Regions from separate parts of the Bacillus sp. C1 genome, predicted to be linked through region 2. Evidence: riboswitches for the same ligand, from Rfam matches in the RefSeq annotation. Region 2 holds a riboswitch; the other holds the start of a gene.
What was found. A riboswitch is a leader RNA that binds a small molecule or an ion and turns the genes downstream of it on or off. The one in region 2 is predicted to bind magnesium.

Region 1 (10,600 bases), on a different contig from region 2:
GATTTGATTACAACTCACATGAACGTCTTCGTGAAGCGATCCAGAAAAAATTATTCGCTGATCTGAAAGATGTTGTGAAGATTACAACATCCACGAAAACACCAGATGAGAATCAGTTGAAGAAAATTAATGATGTTGTAGCACGCTTAATCGATGAACATGGCTATAATTCGTCATCAGCCAATGAATTGCTTCGTTATGTAGGTAGCTTGCTCAATCGATAGTTTGATAATAAAACGCTGTCTCTTATGAAACCGAGAGGCAGCGTTTTTGTATCCATCTGATTGAAATGATGAAATTCTACGATATAAATCCATTTTAACTTTCCAACATCTAAATTGCGGTTATGAAAACAAAGGGAAGTCGCCACTTATTACTTCTTTTTGTTTGTACATGGCATGGGGCTAAAAGGGAACTGACCGCTACTACACTTGGCTGGATGCTCTCTTCTAACTAAAAAGTAAGGGGTTTGTCGGTTTTTCAATCTGTATTTATATAGTGAATGTTTCATTTCATATATGAGCTTGTCCAAATAAAATAAATTAAGGTGCAATTTCATGAATTTATTGTCAATTATTTTCACAATATGCATATGATAGAGTAACCAACCATTCATACAGAAAAAGCCAACACAATACAATATGTTGCAAAATGAAAAAGTGTGCAACAATGAATTGTGTTTCTTTCTTATCAGCTGAAGAACGTACAATTGATAATGAATGTCAAAGCTTTTGTTAAGGATGCTCGGAGTAAAAATTAAGGGTGCTTTATGAATATGGAAAAAAGAAAATTCTAATGAACAGAATTCTTGTTACTGTTTTTGTTGCTACATCAAAACCTCAAATTCTTATATTACTGTTTATTAGAGAAAATAAGGAAAATTACAGTAAGGAGGGAAAAGGATGGGCGAAGAAAATCAACCAAATTATACAATTTCACAGGAAAATTGGTCCCTCCATCGCAAAGGACATGATGATCAACAGCGCCATCAAGACAAAGTACAAGAGGCAATTAAGAATAACTTACCAGATCTTGTGACAGAGGAAAGTATAGTGATGTCTAATGGTAAGGACGTTGTCAAAATACCTATTCGCTCTTTAGATGAGTATAAAATTAGATATAACTATGATAAGAATAAACATGTTGGGCAAGGAACTGGTGATAGCAAAGTTGGCGATGTGGTTGCAAGAGATGGATCTGGAGGTCAAAAGCAAAAGGGACCAGGAAAAGGGAAAGGTGCAGGAGATGCAGCTGGGGAAGATTATTATGAAGCAGAAGTGTCTATTTTAGAATTAGAGCAAGTGTTTTTCAAAGAACTGGAGCTACCTAACTTAAAGCGGAAAGAACTGGATGAAAATCGGATTGAACAAATTGAATTTAATGATATTAGAAAAACAGGGTTATGGGGAAATATTGATAAAAAACGGACGATGATATCAGCTTATAAACGAAATGCTATGAACGGAAAGCCGGCTTTTCATCCAATTCGTCAAGAAGATCTGAAGTTCCGAACATGGAATGAAGTAGTGAAGCCGGATTCAAAAGCGGTTGTATTAGCAATGATGGATACAAGTGGATCTATGGGACTTTGGGAGAAATATATGGCGCGTAGCTTCTTCTTTTGGATGACAAGGTTCTTACGTACAAAATATGAAACAGTAGATATAGAATTTATTGCTCATCATACAGAAGCAAAGGTTGTAACAGAAGAAGAATTTTTCTCTAAAGGAGAAAGTGGAGGAACAATATGCTCCTCTGTTTATAGAAAGGCACTAGAGCTTATCGATGGAAAGTACTCTCCGGATCGCTATAATATTTATCCATTTCATTTTTCAGATGGAGATAACTTAACGTCGGATAATGCTAGGTGTGTAAAGCTTGTGCAAGAATTGATGCAGGTATGTAACATGTTTGGGTATGGGGAAGTGAACCAGTACAATCGCCACAGTACACTCATGTCGGCTTATAAAAATATTAAAGATGAGAATTTCAGATACTACATTTTAAAACAGAAAGCAGACGTATTTCACGCAATGAAGAGCTTCTTTAGAGAAGAATCCGGTCAAAAAATGGCATGAGATCTTGATAAATGGATTTTAGAGAACAGTTTTGTTGGAATGATATGTAATAGTATCATAGTCAGAAGGTACCGTGAAATAAATAATGGGTGCCTTTTTCTTTTGTGTAGAATATATATAATGTTATTCCAAAAAGGGATAACGTTATATATATGTTCTACACTGAAAAGATAAAGGTTGTTTACAGTTCTATAATACGTAATCATAAAAGCGTTAATCTTCATCTTGGTCTATAAGAGCTTTCCAACCTACAGCTGTCACACTAACTTCTAAACTTAATCGATTTACAATTTTTTCAATAAGTTCTGTTTTCTGTGCGTTACAATGTAGAAATGCCTTTACAATTACTTTCTTTTCTTTCTCAATGTCTTCACTATACAACTCTTGAAGGCCCAGTTCTTCTGTATATACCATATGCATTAGCAATACCCTAATATGGTTTTCATCTTTCTCTAAACATGTGACGGATATTACATAACGTATTTCTTCTTGCTGGTGTCCTTGAGATTTTTTATTCATAAATACGCCCATAGGCCGGAGAAAAATGTGTACGAAAATAACACCACAAGCACCAATGATACCTGCTTTTAAAAAACCAGCTCCAATAAGAGTACCTACGGCAGCGGCACACCATAATGTTGCTGCTGTATTCAAGCCGCGAATACTAAAGCCTTCTCGAATAATGACACCTCCACCAAGAAAACCGATACCACTTACAACTTGAGCAGCGATACGAGTAGGGCTTTGTTCTTCTACCGTCATAACAGATAACAGTACAAATAAGCAGGCTCCAAGGGAAACAAGTGCATTTGTTCTTAATCCAGCCATCCGATTTCTCCATTGTCGTTCTGTTCCAATACAAGCACCTGCAAGTATTGCGGCTAGTAAACGAATAACGATATCTTGCCAAACCATATTTTCACCTCCGTATATATAATAAAGTGATATTTCCAGCGGGGAGTGCATCTTTCACTGCTGGAAAGCCTTCATCAATCGGATACTAAAGCCAACTATGAAACGTTTTGATGTATATTCGTTTTAATAATTGAGTTAATATAGCGTATCCAGCTATAATTCCTATTACCCATAAAAAGTAACGAAATGGCAGTGGGGAAAACCCTAATATTTCACTGAAAGGTGAGAATGGCAAATACATGCCAACTATCATTATAATTGTTGTTAGTAATAGCACAGGAGAAGAGGCTGTACTTTGAATAAAGGGAATATGTTGCGTACGAATCATATGCACAATTAACGTTTGAGTAAGTAATCCGACTATAAACCATCCAGCCTGAAACAAGGAGTGTTCGGCGCTTGTATTTGCGCTAAAAACATTCCATAGCACACTAAAAGTTATTACATCGAATATACAACTTATTGGTCCGATACATAAGATGAAATTACGTAAGTCTTTCGTATCCCATTTTCTTGGTTTTTCTAGAAACTCTTTATCTACTGTGTCCCAAGGAATGGAGAGTTGGGATAAGTTGTATAATAAGTTCTGAACTAGTAGTTGAATTGGTAATAGGGGAACAAAAGGAATGAATATACTAGCTAATAATAAACTACATGCATTTCCAAAATTCGAACTTCCAGCCATTTTCATGTATTTTAGTATATTCCCAAATGTCTTTCGTCCTTCTATAATACCGATTTCTAATACATCTAGGTCTTTTTCAAGTAGCATCATATCAGAACATTCTTGAGCGATATTGTCTGCCGTTTTAACAGATATACCAATATCAGCTTCTTTTAGAGCTAAAACATCATTAATACCATCCCCTAAGAATCCGACTGTATGCCCATCTTGTTGTAATGTTTTAATAATACGGAGTTTTTGTGTAGGATTTAGTTTTGCAAAAGCAGTTGTTTTTCGGGCTAACTTTGCAAGCGCTCGTTCGGGCAAGCGGTCAATTTCATAGCCGAGTACGACTTCTCCTACATCAATACCTACTTTCTTGCAGATGTTTTTCGTAATACACTCATCATCCCCTGTTAAAATCTTTATAGCTACTCCCTTATCTTGTAGAGAGCGAAGTGAAGAAATGGCAGATTGTTTCGGAGGATTTAAGAACCCTAAAAATCCAACAAGCACCATATCAGATTCATCTTCAGTAGAATAGGCCTCAGATGTGTCCGTATTGCATTCTTTATACGCAACTGCAATGACCCTCAGCCCTTGTTCATATAAAAAATGAACAAGCTGGTTATTTTTATGCTGTATATGATTAGTAATAGGAACTACAGAATGGTTCAATTGTATATGGCTACAAATGGACAAAACTTCTTGAACAGATCCTTTACATACCATAAATTGTTTTCCAGATTGCTCTTTTACAATGCTAGAAGTACGGCGCCTTTTGAAGTCGAATGGAAAATCGATGACTTTTGAAAATTGAGAAGTATCGAGAGTTCTGTTTGCTTGTGTATATTGCAAGATAGCTTGGTCAATTTCATTCTTTGTTCCTGTTTGAAAATAGCTATTTAAATAGGCCAATCTGAAGACATGTTTAGATTGTTTCCCTTCATTATTTAAACAACGTACCAATTGCATATTCTCTTCCGTTAGAGTACCTGTTTTATCAGTACAAAGAATGTCCATTGCTCCAAGGTTGTAAATAGAGCTTAATTGTTTTATGATAACCTTCTTTTTACTCATATTTACAGCACCTTTTGCTAAATTAGCTGTTACAATCATTGGCAACATCTCTGGAGTGAGTCCAATGGCTATAGCTACCGCAAATAAAAAAGCTTCCTGCCAATCGCCCTTCATAACACCGTCTATTACCATAACAAAGGGAATCATAATAAGCATACATTGAATGAACAGCCAACTCACTTTACTGATTCCTTTGTCAAAACTAGTTTCAGAGGATATTTTTGCTCGAGTTTTTGTTAAAAAACCAAAAGATGTGTTAGCTCCTGTAGAAATAACAACTGCTTTTGCGAAGCCGTCCATAATATGTGTTCCCATAAAACAAAGGTTTTCTAATTCTATTAAGTTCCCTATGCTTCTTATTTTTCGCTTTTTATACGTGTAATAATATTTGTTGGACTTTTCGACGGGTATGACTTCACCAGTTATTGTTGATTGGTTCACTAGTAAATTTTTTGATGAAAGAATGCGAACATCAGCCGGAACAATATTGCCAGCAGAGAGAAAAATAATATCGCCTGGTACAAGTTTTTCAGGGGAAACTTGTACTTTCTCACTTTGTTCGGTTTGTCCTGTATTTGGTTGTTTAAATCGTTGTGTTTTTTCTCTTAATACAGTTACGGATGCAAGAGGTATTTCTTTTAACTTGTTTATCCATTTTTGTGCACGAAACTCTTGGATGAAGCGGATTATTGAACTTAAAATTACTATAATTGCTGCAATGGTCGCACTTTTTATGTCATTTGTAATAAAAGATATGATACCTATAGCAATTAGAATAAAAATAAAAGGATTTTTGAAGCAGATAAGAAAGCTCATATACCATGATTTTGTTTTTTCGTATATGATTTTATTGTTCCCATAAATATCGTTTCGTCTGCTTGCTTCTTGACATGAAAGTCCGTTTGGATTTGTTTTTAGCATAGATAAAGCAGAATGAGTATCACATTTAGCAAGTTCAACCATCATTTTGTGATTTTTGTTTAATACTTCTTTGTGATTTGAAGCATATCGTTGTATATGTTTCAATGTCATAACAACGGCCCCCTTACTCTATTTTTTATAACTTAAGATCGGAATTATTCATCAATATATAGTGAATGTTTGATTAATGCAGATTTTTCATTTTCTCACTTCGTTTTTTCTTCTTGCTGAATTTTGAAGTGGAGATGACGGTCTTTATTTTGTTTGTAATATAGATAATTGGAAGAGTTTCTTTATAAACTTTGTTTTACATAGGTAATGAATACTTACAGCTACTACAGATCCGAAGATTGCCCCAGCTAATACATCAAATGGGAAATGTACGCCAACCCAAATTCTTGAAAGAGCAATGAGAACGGCTGATACTAAAAGGATGAATCCTAAACGGTTATAATATAGCCATACTGTAACGGCAATAATAAATGCACTAGTAGCATGATCACTAGGAAAAGAAGAGTTTGCAGCGTGTTCAACAAGTTGATTTATATGCAAGTGAGAAACAAATGGTCTGTCTCTATAGAAGAAGAGTCCAATTATTCTATTTAGTGTAAAACCAAGGCTACATGCTAACATGGTTTGAAAGATTACGATTCGACTTTTTTGTTTATTGAATATCCAAAAAAATAAGAAAGCGATAATTAATATATACTGAGCGTATTCAGCAAAAAATATCATTATATAATCTAATACAATATTTTTATTTACTTGTTGATTAATACGTTCGAAAATTTCGTAGTCTACGTAGCGTGTTGAAAGTAACATTTTTTCCTCCATAAAGTAGTGAATTTGGGTTCTTACTATTTTACTTTATTGAAAATTGAGATATTTAAAAGTATTCCCATCGCCATTAAATTTGCTATTAATGAACTGCCACCAAAACTAATAAACGGAAGAGGTGTCCCTGTAAGAGGAAATAGCCCTGTAATTCCTCCTAAATTGACAATAGACTGTATGCCGATCATGCTCCCTATACCAATTGCTATAAAACTTCCAAATGGGTCTTTACATTGTTGTGAGATTTTAAAAGAACAAAGTACGATATTCAATAATCCGATTAAAATAATGAACACACCAATAAACCCAAGCTCTTCAGAAATAATAGCCATAATAAAGTCTGTATGAGGTTCTGGCAAATAACCATATTTTTGAATGCTATTCCCTAAGCCGCGACCACTTATTCCTCCAGAACCAATAGCAATGAATGAATTTACAAGTTGATATCCATTTCCTTGTACGTCATGAAATGGATTGAGGGCAGTTGTAATACGTGCCATTTGAACTTCTGATAGACCATATTTAATTAAAAAATATAAAGATGGTACCCATAAAATAGAGCTTAAAGAAAACCATTTTAGAACAGCGTTTATATTGATCCCAGAGCAAAGAAAGATACTCATTCCTATCGCTAATATGAGAAGAGCAGAGCCTAAATTTGGTTGCTTATAGATAAGGAAAAAGGTTGTAATGAGAAAGAAAATAATTTTTCCACTTCCATACCAAGCTGGTTTATGAAAGTGTTGGCGTATGGCGAAAAAACGAGCCATTACAATTATGGTTCCTAATTTTATGAATTCAGCTGGTTGTATTCCAAATATCCATGATTGTGCATTGTTAACAACCTTTCCTTTCCATAGAACTAAGAAAAGTAGCAAAATACCCCCTGTCACAATAATTACTGAGATGATGCGCTTTTTCCATATTCGAAAAGGAAGAGTCATACAAATGATCAATCCGGCAGTTCCTAAGAAAAACTTGGTTAACTGAGAACGAAAGAAATGATCACTGTTATAACCGTAATGTTGCACAGCAACGATAGAGCTCGCACTATAAAGCATGATGAGACCTATCGTACATATAATAAAAAGAGAGAGGAGTAATCGGTAATCGAGTAACTTTAATGTTTTTTTCATTTGTATCTATCTCTTTCTATATAGGATTAAAGGTTTTCCGCATAGTGTTAAATCCGATATCCTTATATTATGTTTTTAAGCATTATAAACAGGATATAAAAATAATGAATCAGTATTTTCTAGAGAAGGAAGAGAGAAATGTAAAGAAATCATTTCGTTATGCTGTAATGAAAATACTTCAACTAGAAACGAGGTATTGCGAAGCCTTCTGTTTATGTGAATAAGAGTATTTTTCTTCTCTTTTTTTGATAAACAGATCTATTACATTCTCAATTTGTTGAGAGTCAATTGTGAGCATCATATTTACAATAATATCTATCGGTTGTTTATCTAATAATTGTTGTGCTTTATCATTACATAAATTAGTAAGAATATAATATTGTGTTTTTCGGTTAAGATAACTTAAAATTTCAGCACTTTTTTCATTAGGCAAATAATTGATGAACCATAGTTGTTCTTGGTAAGAAAGATTTTTCATTTCGAGTGCAATATCATACGGCTGTTTTTTTAGAATTAATTTCATTTTTAGTCCCTCCTTATTTACATACCAAGTTCATATTTTTGAATTCATACAAATCACTGTGTAGTGCTGTTATTTGGGGGGATTTCACATTCTTATACAAAAATCCCCTCTAGTATTCAACTAGAGGGGATGAAAAAAGACATGACTAAATAAAACGTTACTCCCCTAGTCGAGCTTTGGCACTATACAACGTAAAGTAATGAAGAGTCATTACTTAGCTATCTTAAGAAGAGCCTTAATCCGACAATTCCTGTTCTACCCATTGGCATCTTTCGATATTTTTGGGCAATAGCCTGTGTTTGTATAGGAGCCTCACCTAACAGGTTTAGCTAATATGAACTTGTTGTTTCTTTCGTGTAGAAAGCATAATATATTATTTTTTAATTTGTCAAGTGCGAAATTGTGCTTTTTCATAGATTTGTAAAGTGTAACGTATTGGCTTAAATTTCAGTATCTAGACTTATGAAATAGACGAAGTGGTACTATAGATGAATTTTTTTTATGTAAACAGAAAAAAAGGAATCTAACAAAAGTTACAGCAGATTTTGAAGTGTATCGCTTATTTTTAGGTTGCATAGAAAGTGAAACTTTAATCAGAGGGGGGGCTTCATCCTTCTCTGATTAAAAGCCCTCACCAATCGGGCTTTTACGGACAGCCCGACCCTCACCTATCTTCCTTGCTTCTCTTTAAATCTTGAGGTGGGGGGGCTTACTGCCCGTTAAAGCGGGATAAACAGAAAACCAGAAAAATTATGATATGGAGATTATATTCAGAAAATCTTACAAATCGTATCTTTTTCTGCTTAGTTTACAATTACCGGTTGATTCTGCTTTTTTTTCGGTGTAGTCTATACCTGTATAAAGCTGATGTATGAACAGGTTCTTTTATTTCTCACATAAAAGGCTGGATCGGCACGAAAGAAGATTGTTAGCTTATGTATTAAAAATCGTATATTTCTTTGTTAGGTGAGGCTCCTGTATAGAGAAACGCTGCTGCCCAAAAATGTCGAGAGACGCCAATGGGTCAACAGGAACGGTCGAATTAAGGCCCTTCTTAATGTAGCTGGTTTCAAACCTATGCTATACAGTGCTAAAACTCAACGAGGAGGAAAGTACAGCATGCCTATTACCTATTAACAACGTATGTTAATTTGTTTCATTCGTTTTTTGTAGTATGCAGACCTTTGCTCATCGCTGAGTTAAAGGTCTTTTTTGTGTGAAAAAGTTCTCTCATATGCTTTATATGGTCAATTTTGTTAAGAGAGGATGTATGAGAATGAAAAAAAATTGGTTTTATCAAAATAAAATAAAGGTTATTTTGGGGACCTTATTTATTTTTCTGTTTTTGGGCGGAAGCTATATATATTCTCAATTCAATCATTTCAACAATAAAACATATCATGGATTAGAGAGGGGGCGGAAATCTGTAAAACGAATAAATGATATATCACCCTTAAAAAATAATATTTCTATTCTCATTATGGGGGAAGATAATAGTGAAACGAGAGAAGGGGAATATGGGGAAAAGGCTCGGACAGACGCATTATTGTTAGCTACTATAGATAAAAGCGATAGCTCAGTTAATCTAGTAAGTATTCCAAGAGATACGAAAGTGTATATACCGACTAAAGACAAAGCAGATAAAATTGCTCACGCCCATGCCTTTGGAGGGATCGATAGTACAGTAGATACGGTAGAGAAATTTTTAGATATACCGGTTGATTATTATATTAAATTCAATTTTGATTCATTCCTTAATCTTATCGATATAATTGGAGGTATCGATGTTGATGTTCCTGTTACTTTTACGGAACAAGACAGTAAAGATACTCCTGATGCTATTCATTTAAAGAAAGGATACCAACATTTAAACGGTGAACAGGCATTAGCATTAGTGAGAACGCGCCACATTGACAATGATTTTATGAGAGGTAAGCGTCAGCAATTAGTAATTGAAGCCATTGGGAAAAAGTTAGTGAACATAAAGTCTTTAGGAAAATTTGAGGAGATTTTAGATCAAGTTAGTCCACATGTAGCGACGAACCTTAGTACAATGGATTTACTTTCTATCGCAGGTACTATGATGGGAAAACCAGTAACAATTACGAAACAGCAAATTAAGTGTAATGATAATTATACGAATGGGATTTATTATGCTCAGCCTGATCCAAAAAGTGTTCGAGAAATTTCACAAACTTTAAAACAAGTTTTGGAGAAATGATAGATTTTATATATAAATACAAATTAAAAAACGAACATCAAACCATTCTTTTCAGATGGATGAGAGCATCCGGCCAGTTCCTTTTTTAGCCCCATCCTATGTGAAAACAGAAGGAGAAAACGAGTGAAGGTCTCTGTCTGTTCTTCATAACCATAATGTATCTGTTAGAAAATCAAATTGGATTTATATATTTGCTCTTTTAGTAGCATGAGAGTAAATCTATGAAAT
Region 2 (10,600 bases):
TGTCAGAAGAGCAGACCCGGGCGTTACGAATCTGGGCGAAGCGCAATAAGCTTACCTTGAGTACGGTGATTCAAGGTGCGTGGGCATATCTTATGAGCCGATATAGCGGTGAGAATGACATTGTCTTTGGCGTAACTAGCTCGGGACGACCTACAGAGATTATTGATGTTGAACACATTGTAGGTCCCTTTATCACTACATCACCGACACGGATCCAGTTGACAGATAATCTGAAAGTAAGGGATTGGTTGCAGAAGATACAAGAGGAAGAGATAGAAAGAAGGCAGTATGAATATGCTTCTTTGACAGAGATTCAGGGATGGAGTGAAGTTCCAAGAGGAACTCCGCTGTTCCATAGCTTGTATGTGTTCGAAAACTACCCGGTGAAAGAGGAGTCTACAGGAAATCTAGAAATTGGTGGTTTGGAAGGAGTAGAGCAAACTCATTATCCATTAGGATTGACGGTTGTTCCAAAAAGCCAGGTGTTGTTAAAGTTGAAGTATGATCGTAGCAAGTTTAATGGCCTTACCATTGAACGGATGCTGGGTCATTTAAGTCAGGTGTTAAAGCAAATGATCGAGAACGTTGATCAAACTCTGTCGGAGCTAGTGTATGTTACGGAAATGGAGCAGAAACAACTACTGGAAGAATGGAATGATAACGCAGCAGCGTATCCACGTGAGAGTGTGATCCACAAACTGTTTGAAGATCAAGTGGATCGTACACCTGATGCGGTGGCAGTGGTGGATGAAAATCAGCAGTTAACGTATCGAGAGCTGAATGAGAAAGCAAACCAATTGGCCCATTATCTTCAGAAATGTGGGATTGGGACCGAGTCATTGGTCGGGCTTTGTTTCCAACGTTCAGTTGAGATGATTGTCGGTCTCATGGGAATCTTGAAAGCTGGATCAGCCTATGTTCCGTTGGATCCATCGTATCCAGAAAGTCACCTACGATATATTCTGGAGGACACAGGAATTCAAATATTGGTTACGAACGAAGTATCACAAGGTTGGATACCTGAAGAAGTTAAAACAGTTTGTTTGGAACGGGATCAAGCAATGATTTCGCAAGAAAACACCCTTTCACCAATATGTAAAGTGACAGGAGAAAACTTGGCGTATGTTATCTACACTTCAGGTTCGACCGGGAATCCAAAAGGGGTTTTGGTGCAGCATCATTCGGTATTAAATCTATCCTATGGTTTACAGAAAGAGGTTTTTTCACATCGGACACCTGTTAACATGCGCGTTGGTCTCAATGCTTCAATCGCCTTTGATTCATCCGTTAAACAATTACAAATGCTTTTGTATGGTTCTAGTTTGTATATTATTTCAAACGAAGTTCGCAGTGATCCTCAACAGTTTGTATCTTACATTCGGGAGAATAAGTTGGAAATGTTCGATATAACACCTTCACTACTCCAATTACTCATAGATGAGGGGTTGTTAGAAACAAACGATAGTGTTCATGTCCCAAGCAAGGTACTGGTCGGTGGAGAAGCGATTATGCCATCACTGTGGGAACAATTAGTAGAGGCCGACAAGGTCCATTTTTATAACGTGTATGGTCCTACAGAATGTACGGTTGATGCGACATGCTATCGCATCAAAAAAGATAGTGAGAGAGTAACCATTGGGCGTCCTTTGCCGAACGTTCAAGCCTATGTATTGGATGAGAATTTGTTACCTGTTCCAGTTGGTGTAACGGGTGAACTTTATATCGGCGGAGCAGGCCTAGCGAGAGGATACTTGAATCGTCCAGAGTTAACGTCCGAGCGTTTTATTCCTCATCCATTTAATGAAGGGGAACGGCTATACCGGACGGGAGATCTAGTCCGCTATTTAGCTGATGGCCATTTGGATTATCTGGGAAGAATCGATAATCAAGTGAAAATTCGAGGCTTCCGGATTGAGCTTGGAGAGATTGAAGCGAATTTAGAAAGTCATCCATCGGTGAAAGAGGCAGTAGTCTTGATAAGAGAGGAACAACCAGGAGATCCGAGATTGGTTGCCTATGTGGTGGGTGAAGGAAGTATGTATGAATGGCGTGAGCATCTCAAGAGACAAGTACCGAATTATATGGTTCCTGCACACTTTATTAAGGTAGACGCGATTCCGCTTACGACAAACGGGAAGGTTGATCGAAAGGCGCTGAATAGCTTAACGATTCAAAGAGATAGTACATTTTCTACACCAATCATCCCACGGGATGAAATTGAGTATCAGCTGATTAAAATTTGGCAGGATTTGCTACAAATAGAAGGTGTCCATGTAAATGATGACTTCTTCGAAAGAGGGGGGCACTCGCTCCTTGTAATCAAATTGATTTCAAAAATCAGAGAGAAATTTGGAAAAGAGATTAAGGTGTCCGCACTGATTGAGAACCCGACAGTGGAAGGAATGGCTTGTCTGATCCGTGACAATTATGGTATGGAAAAATCGTTATCGGGTCTGGTTCCATTACAAGAATCAGAGAAAAGGCCTTTCTTCTGTATTCATCCGTTTATGGGGAATGTATTCTGTTACATTCAGCTAGCAAGGTTACTCAAGGATCACTGCTCATTTTATGGGCTACAAAATCCTCTCGTAGAGAAAGAAGGAATGGACGGATTAACTTTGCCTGGAGTAGTTCAACTCTACATTGAGGAAATAAAGCACGTTCAGCCAGAGGGACCGTATCGTCTGGGAGGATGGTCGCTGGGCGGTGCCATCGCCTATGAAATCGCAACTATGTTACGGAACCAGGGAGAAGAAGTTGAGGTGTTGGTACTAATGGATACTAAGGTGCCTTCAGAACAGGATTACAAGACAAATGAAGAAATGCTCACTTATATATTGGAGCATTTCATTCATTCAGGATTAGTAGAGCGGGAAAAAGAACTCGTTCATCAACAGGACATGCTTGTTAATCAGTTGATCGTGGAAGGCGTGCTTCCGCCTGATGCGGATCTTACGAGTCTAAAACAGATTACCAATGCTCACAGGAAGTGTTTAAATTTAATGGCAGAACATGTCTTAACGCCATACTTTGGAGAGGTAATCTACTTCAGTGCTGAAGAAGGCAGAGAGTTGTTCACGGATTGGAAGCCGTTATTACAGGGGAAAGTGAATAAGTATTCGGTGCCTGGGTCACACGAGGAGATCGTCTTCTCTCCAGCGGTGGAAAAGATATCTAAATATCTCAAAAATAGATTAGAAGAGATAGAGAGGGAAAACCTTTCGTTAACGGTAAAGTAGGGTGTTCTGAAAGATACAACTTTATGAAGAGCATGCAGGGGATAGAAAAGAGTTGTTTATTATGGATAAAAGTAATTTTATTAGGATGTCTCGAAACATCATAAAAAAACAATTTAGATAAGCAAATTCAAGAATAAATGATTACAAAAACAAATGTTTATTTTCAGACTGTGGAGAAGGTCTTCTCCACGGTCCTTTTTTGTCTGGGTCTTTTAATCTTTCAATGATGAGAAAAAGGAGTAGTGAGTTGAAAAATCATCGCGATTACGCTTTTTTATATTTACATATTGAGTAGAGGAAGGGCTATTTTCCTTGATTTGTAAAAAGAAAGTTTATATGATGGAATCAAACATATGAACATATGAACAGATATTCATATGTTCATATTGAAAAGGAGGATGGAAAAATGTTAGATGTAATTGTAATAGGGGCTGGCCAAGCAGGTCTAGCTATGGGGTATTATTTACAGCAAGGAAACTATCGTTTTGTCTTGTTAGATGGAGAAAAGGAAGTTGGCGATTCATGGAGAAAGCGATACGATTCTTTACAATTGTTTACACCAAGGCGGTATTGTGCATTGCCGGGTATGAGGTTAAATGGAGATCAAAATGAATTTCCGAGTAAAGATGAAATTGCCAATTATTTAGAAGCATATGCAAAACATTTTTCCATACCGGTGAGATTAAATATGAATGCTTTAAAAATAAAGAAGAAGGGGAGCGTGTTTGAAGTATATACATCTAAAGAAATTATGCAATCTAAACGAGTTATTATCGCATCAGGAGCTTTTCAGCAATCCTTTATTCCCTCTATTTCTCAAAACTTGTCACATAATATTTTTCAAATTCATTCTTCACAATATCAATCACCAATGCAAATTCCAGATGGGCCAGTTCTTGTAGTAGGAGGAGGGAACTCCGGCACACAAATTGCGGTAGAGCTTGCGAAAACTCATGATGTTACGATTGCTGTCAGTCATCCACTGTCATTTTTACCATTAAAAATAATGGGAAGGAGTATTTTTTCTTGGCTGGAAACGATAGGCCTATTATATGCTGGCACAAATACAAGGCGGGGAAGATGGTTTAGGCAGCGGAAAGATCCGATATTTGGTTTTGAATGTAGAGAGCTCATTCGTAATGGGAAGATAACAGTGAAACCTAAAGTAGTAAATGCATTGCAGCATAAAGTAGTTTTTTCAGATGATAGCACTTGCGATGTCCAGAACATAATATGGTCTACAGGCTTCACGCCAAATTATCGGTGGATTGAAGTGGAAGGAGCGGTTAATCAGGAAGGGTTTCCTATTCATACAAGAGGCGTAAGTAAAGTGCAAGGATTATACTATATTGGATTACCGTGGCAACATCAAAGAGGATCAGCTCTTCTTTGTGGTGTGGGCCAAGATGCAGAATTTGTATGTTCCAGTATTCAAAAAGAAGATTCAATATTGACCAAAAAAATAGGTCGGTAGCAATTCCTACCGACCAACTATATGTACAGCAATTAGGAGAGGTCAAACTTTCATTACATTTATTATAATTCGTTCTGACAATTTAGAAAACTAGAAAGTGATCGTTATATGTTGAGAAAGTTTTTTGTACCGTAATATATGGAGTATTAAGAATATCGTATGTAAAATAGGTAATATAGACCTCCTATTAAGAGGTAATCATGCTATATTTTGTATTTTTTTGAAATGAATTATGATAGATTTATAATATGCATATATTTATTAAAATATGTAAGGTGTTTTTCGTATATTTATCAATAGAGAGAGGGATACAATATGAAATTTGATGACCAACGTTTACTTGGAATTCGATTAGGTTCTTTACTTATAACAGGAGAGAATCAATATTTAGTCATAAAGAAAAAAGAACATTATTCCTTATTAAATATTGAAACGCTGGAGTGCACACCTCTGGAAGTGTCATTGGAGCATCTTGAAGAAATGCTTCATGAGGATCTTCAAGAAAGTATAAAGGAGATTATTGCACCTGAACATTTAAAGATTGTGGCTAAAAATATAATATAAAAAAGCTGGAAAAAAACCAGCTTTTTTATATTATAGGCGCTTTTCGTTATATACCTACAACTAAGTGGATATAAGTATTTGAGAATCACTGTGTGCAGATACAGACTCTTAAAATATTATTCTACAAATTCTTCAACCCATCCATGATCGATTAATACTTGAATGTATTCTTGCATATCGGTTAATTTGTTAGTGATGAGTTGTTCAACAATAATATTACATTCACCTTTTTCGAAGTTTATAAATATTTCCTTTACTTTTGAAAACTGGGTTTGATGATTGAAAGCTGGAAGTTCGATGACATCACCTATACATGGTTTCATGTTAGAGTTGAAATGTTTCGCGCAACATCTAATGGAACTTTCTTTTTCAGAAATATAGCATATATTTTGGTTCATCACTATTTTCATGTTATAAATCCCACCTATATAATGAATTTGTATTTCATAATAATTCTTTTCATTTTTTAAATTGAATCTTCTAGTGTAGTTGTATCTATATTTTTCCCATCCATTGTTATTTGTATTTGTTGGTTCGGATTTGCTGCTACGATCCAAGCGTTTGGTAAAAATCGATCTTCATGAGATAAGGTAGATGGTGAATTTCGAACTTTTCCCCATAAATATAATGTGGCTGAAGAGCCTCCATCCATAGCCATTGCATTTATGGCACCTTTTTCATAGAGAATGTCTTGACATTCCTTTAAAGTGGCCCCAATACTATGTGCTTGTCTACCATCGATAACGAGAAACATGAGAGATCCATCTTGTTTTTGTGCCATTATACTACGCGGTGCAGACCCCCAGCCGCCATCTCCCTCTGTTATCATTTTTTCTCCATCTACAATTAATTGCGGCATAAAGCCAGCTGCTGAAATAACGTGTTTAGCTAATAATTGTTTGGCAGAGTAGTTTCCTGTTATCATTTCACCAAATTCTGTTAAACCAGAAATAATGGTAGGAGCATTGTTATCATGGTTCGTATTAATAATTTTTCCATCCTCGATTACAATTCCAGTAGCAATATTGCCGCCGCCTCTACCTGTTTCATCAGAAAATCCACTTGCGTTTACAGCAACAAGGGCATGATTACGCTTAGCCATGACACTAATTTTTTCACCTTTTTCTGATCCTTGTGTTCCTTGGTGAGTAGCGAGTTTCACATTAAACGGATTACTAATAGTAACTAGTTTTCCTTCGAAATGAAAGCGAGTATTTGCAGTGCTTTTAATCGTTTCTATATCGATTTTTAAAGGTGCATGTTTTAATTCTTTTAATCTCTTCGCAGTCATTTTTCCATAAATACGATTCCTACTATTAATCCATTTTGGATTATGGATACGATCTGTTAATGTATTCAATTCTTCTTTCGGTAGAAAAGTATATTTCGCAAATTGCGGATGTTGAGATGTTAATATGCTTTCAGCAATAATGACACGAAAATCATGACCGTAGCTCGTACCAAATAATACGCCACTACCAATTAGTATAAAAATGAACAGAAGGATTATAAATCTTTTTAAAATTTTTCTTAGACGTTTCAATATGTTTTCCTCCACTAAGTATAGTTGTATATATACGTGATGATCCCTTACATTCACTTTATATAGCTTTTAAAAAGGGATGAGAAAGAAGAGGAATGATGACTTTTTGTTAAAACGAAATCATTACGGTTTAAATGTTATTCCTAGTCAATTCTTCTTCATAGTAGGTGACATATAAACAACGCATTAGGAGCTAAGAGAATACAAATATACAATTTCACTTTGTACAATCATCATAGCTATAAATGAGAAATAGTGTTTTTTCTTTAACGTTCATTTCCATGCTGTGCGCCTCCTTTAGTAAATACATGGATTGTTTATTTTTAACTTCATATGATAAATGGTTCATGTACAGTTCTTTGTATAAGAACAACCCCTCTAGTTATTCAACGAGAGGGGGGCAAAATTGTATACGTAAATAAAGCTAAACTTCCCCCTAGTCGAGTTTTGGCACTATACAACGTAAAGGATGAAGTTTCATCACTTAGCTATCTTAAGAAGAGCCTTAATCCGACAATCCCTGTTCTACCCATTGGCATCTTTCGATATTTTTGGGCAATAGCCTATGTTTGTATAGGAGCCTCACCTAACAGGTGTAGCAATTATAATATTATGCGTTTCTTTCGTGTAGAAAGCATAGCTAGTATTTTTGGAATTGTCAACAGAATATTATCTTGCTTTTTACTAAAAAAATTTTGGGTTTATATGTGATTTTTCCATATTAGCATTTGAATGCTGCGAAATAGATGGATTTATATACGAATTTGTTTATTTTTTAGAAATAGCGAACAGAAAAAATGTAACAAAACATATAGAGAATTTTGAACGTTACGTTTTATTTTTCAATGTAACGTAGTGAATGACACATTGGAAAAATCATAGAAATAATATGTTTTTCATTAAGTTCAATATCCGTTTTTTTGGTAGAATCGGAAGCGTACTATCCTTGTGCAAGTACAGGGGATGAAAATTTAAAATTGTAAAAGTATTTTATTATCTAAGCGGATATTTCGTTTGAGAATAGAATGACAAATTGAAAAATAACATTTCAAGATGGAATTAGATTGGTGGAATCCCATCTTGAAGGATTGAGTGATGAGGGAGAAGAGAAAACAAAGGATTCTGTAGTTTTCTCATGTGAGAACCATGATGTAGAGTAATGTTTAAGATGTTCGTGTCTTAGCATGTAAACAAAGCAGAGGCTACTAAGGTGAAAACAAACGTTATAAAAGGCTAAGTATCATTGGATGAGACTATTAAACAAATAAAAGTTTTTACAGTTCTAATAAAGTAATAATCTCTCCAATAATCCCTTCATGTTGATGAACACCCAAATCTGAGTTTGTCATTATGACAGCACCACTACCTTTATATGGGTATGCAAGCATGAAACATTGGAACCCAACGCCCCAACCAAGTGAAGATATTTCTATTTCTTCGTCTGATTTATCGAGAAACACACCTAGACCAGTCCACTTTGAACTACCTTGAGGAGAAATCATTTCTTTGATAATTTTCGAAGACAGACCGAGTTTGCTATTGCCGTGCAAAGAATGAATGACTTCTATTACTAAAGTAGCTATATCTGTTGGATTTGACCATATTCCTGCAGCAGCCGTATACGGATAGGACGGATATTTCCCGGCTACTACATGTCCATTTTTATCGTGACCACAGGAGAAACGATTATTTGTTATATTTTGTTTAGGATACACTAGCGTACTGTTATTCATATGTAAAGGTGCAAATATTTCTTCTTGTAATAATTGATTAAAAGATGATCCGGTAACGTCTTCTATCATATCTTTCGAGAGGACTCCCACCTCTAAACATATGTGAAGGTGGTGAGGTGAATCGAAAAAAATATGTTATGTTCAAATAAAATAGCGGAAACATACGTTCTTGTTTTGGTATGATATGCTTAACAAGGAGGTGAAAAAATGACAGCGGAAAAGCAAAGGAATTATAAAACGCTTCAAATTTGGATTAAAAAAGGACATCGTATGTATTCTTATTTTCAAGAATCTTGCCAAAACGCGAAGAATATGTACAACACGACAAACTTTTATATACGACAAGTGTATACAGGTTTGACACAAAATAAGGAGTTGCAACCTTTACAAAAAGAAGTTTTAGATACAATTGCTAAAAACATAGGGAAGATGAATGATACCCAAATTCTGGCCTATCAAAAGAATGTGGAAAAAGAGAAAACAAAACCAAAAGAAAAACAAAAAGAAGTGAAATGTAATTTGTTTTCAGAACCAACTACAGAAAAACCGTATGTAGATTACAATTTTTTGGATGCATTATTTAAAGCGATGATTCAGAATGATTATCGTGCTTTGCCTACACAATCTAGTCAATCCATCATGAAAAACGTATTCCAAAATTGGAAGTCTTTTTTTGCTAGTTTAAAAGATTATAAAAAGAATCCTCACAAATACACTGGAAAACCTAGCATTCCAAAGTATATTCGTTCTTCTGAAAAGGAAATTTTGTATACAAACCAAGATTGTGTCATTAAAAATGATACGTTTTTAAAGTTTCCAAAGACAAAATTACAATTGAATATTGGGAAATTAGGGTTTACTGAAGGAAAACTGAAACAAGTTCGTGTCATTCCAAAATACAAGGAGTATGTAGTGGAACTCGTGTTAGATGGTCCTTCAAAACAACAAACTGTTGAAGAGAATGGTCGTTATATGAGTATTGATTTAGGTATTGATAACCTTGCAACCATTGTAACAAACACAGGTATGAAGCCTGTACTTGTTAAGGGCAAACATGTCAAAAGCATAAATCAATATTACAACAAAATGAAGAGTCACTTTACAAGTGTTCTCAGGCGAGGTAAACAAACAGGGACAGGTCCTTTTACTTCAAAAAGAATAGAAAAACTTCATCAAAAGCGTTACCTGAAAATAAAGGACATCTTTCATAAAGCGAGTCATCATATTGTAAAACTGGCTCAAGAAGAGAGAGTTTGCCAAATCGTTATTGGTCAAAACAAAAGTTGGAAACAAGAAACTGATATGGGAAAGAAAAATAACCAAACATTTTGCCATATCTCGCATACTGTATTGATTCAAATGATTACATACAAAGCAAATGCAGTAGGTATTCAAGTTATTGTAACCGAGGAATCGTACACGTCAAAAGCAAGTTTTCTAGATTATGACTTCATTCCAACGTATGGAATAAATGACCAACATGCAACTTTTTCAGGAAAACGAATAAAACGCGGTATGTATCGTTCTGCGAAAGGCATCGAAATCAACGCAGACGTAAATGCTGCGGCGAATATTTTACGAAAAGTAGTCCCGAATGCATGGAAAAACGGGATAGAGGGGTTAGGCGTGAAACAGCTCGCTAGTGTGTTAACCCCGCTGACGTTAATCGTCCGTTAGGTCGAAACGTTAGAAACCCCCACTTCAAGCTTTGCTAAGTGGGGGAGTATTCATTAGTTGTTCGATGATACAAAATCCAGCATCTGAATAATGAAATTTACTTTCTGGTGTATATTGAACTTCGATAGGAACTGGACAATAAGGTGTTTTACCTTGAAGAATTTGAAGTATGGTAGGTTTTCCTTGGACCGAATTGTATATATCAAAACTTTTATGAGGATCAATGATTCCAGATTGATGACTTAGTAGATTTCGTAAAGTAACTTTTTTATCAGAAGTGAATTTATTTTTAGGGACTTTCCAAGATACAAGCTGATTATTTACACGTTTATCTAAGTTCAATATTCCTTTGTCTACTAATTTTAATACG

Region 1: it holds a riboswitch for magnesium, as region 2 does, so the genes downstream of both, ACX5JI_RS18785 (LCP family protein) here and ACX5JI_RS17350 (phosphodiester glycosidase family protein) in region 2, are expected to answer to the same signal.

Annotation. Positions count from the first base shown of each region.
Region 1 is NZ_JBTMZT010000007.1:152,043-162,642, reverse strand. Features, by position in the region: gene ACX5JI_RS18820 (PrkA family serine protein kinase) at 1-224, shown strand, start outside; gene yhbH (sporulation protein YhbH) at 903-2,078, shown strand; gene ACX5JI_RS18810 (MgtC/SapB family protein) at 2,292-2,993, opposite strand; gene mgtA (magnesium-translocating P-type ATPase) at 3,079-5,763, opposite strand; gene ACX5JI_RS18800 (undecaprenyl-diphosphatase) at 5,914-6,480, opposite strand; gene ACX5JI_RS18795 (FtsW/RodA/SpoVE family cell cycle protein) at 6,516-7,628, opposite strand; gene ACX5JI_RS18790 (magnesium transporter MgtE N-terminal domain-containing protein) at 7,807-8,151, opposite strand; M-box (ykoK) riboswitch at 8,307-8,482, opposite strand; M-box (ykoK) riboswitch at 9,103-9,266, shown strand; gene ACX5JI_RS18785 (LCP family protein) at 9,428-10,372, shown strand.
Region 2 is NZ_JBTMZT010000006.1:58,117-68,716, forward strand. Features, by position in the region: gene ACX5JI_RS17330 (non-ribosomal peptide synthetase) at 1-3,239, shown strand, start outside; gene ACX5JI_RS17335 (flavin-containing monooxygenase) at 3,646-4,713, shown strand; gene ACX5JI_RS17340 (hypothetical protein) at 5,029-5,277, shown strand; gene ACX5JI_RS17345 (hypothetical protein) at 5,394-5,687, opposite strand; gene ACX5JI_RS17350 (phosphodiester glycosidase family protein) at 5,744-6,820, opposite strand; M-box (ykoK) riboswitch at 7,246-7,421, opposite strand; partial or broken gene ACX5JI_RS17355 (serine hydrolase domain-containing protein) at 8,095-8,628, opposite strand; gene ACX5JI_RS17360 (RNA-guided endonuclease InsQ/TnpB family protein) at 8,761-10,230, shown strand; partial or broken gene ACX5JI_RS17365 (serine hydrolase domain-containing protein) at 10,282-10,600, opposite strand, start outside.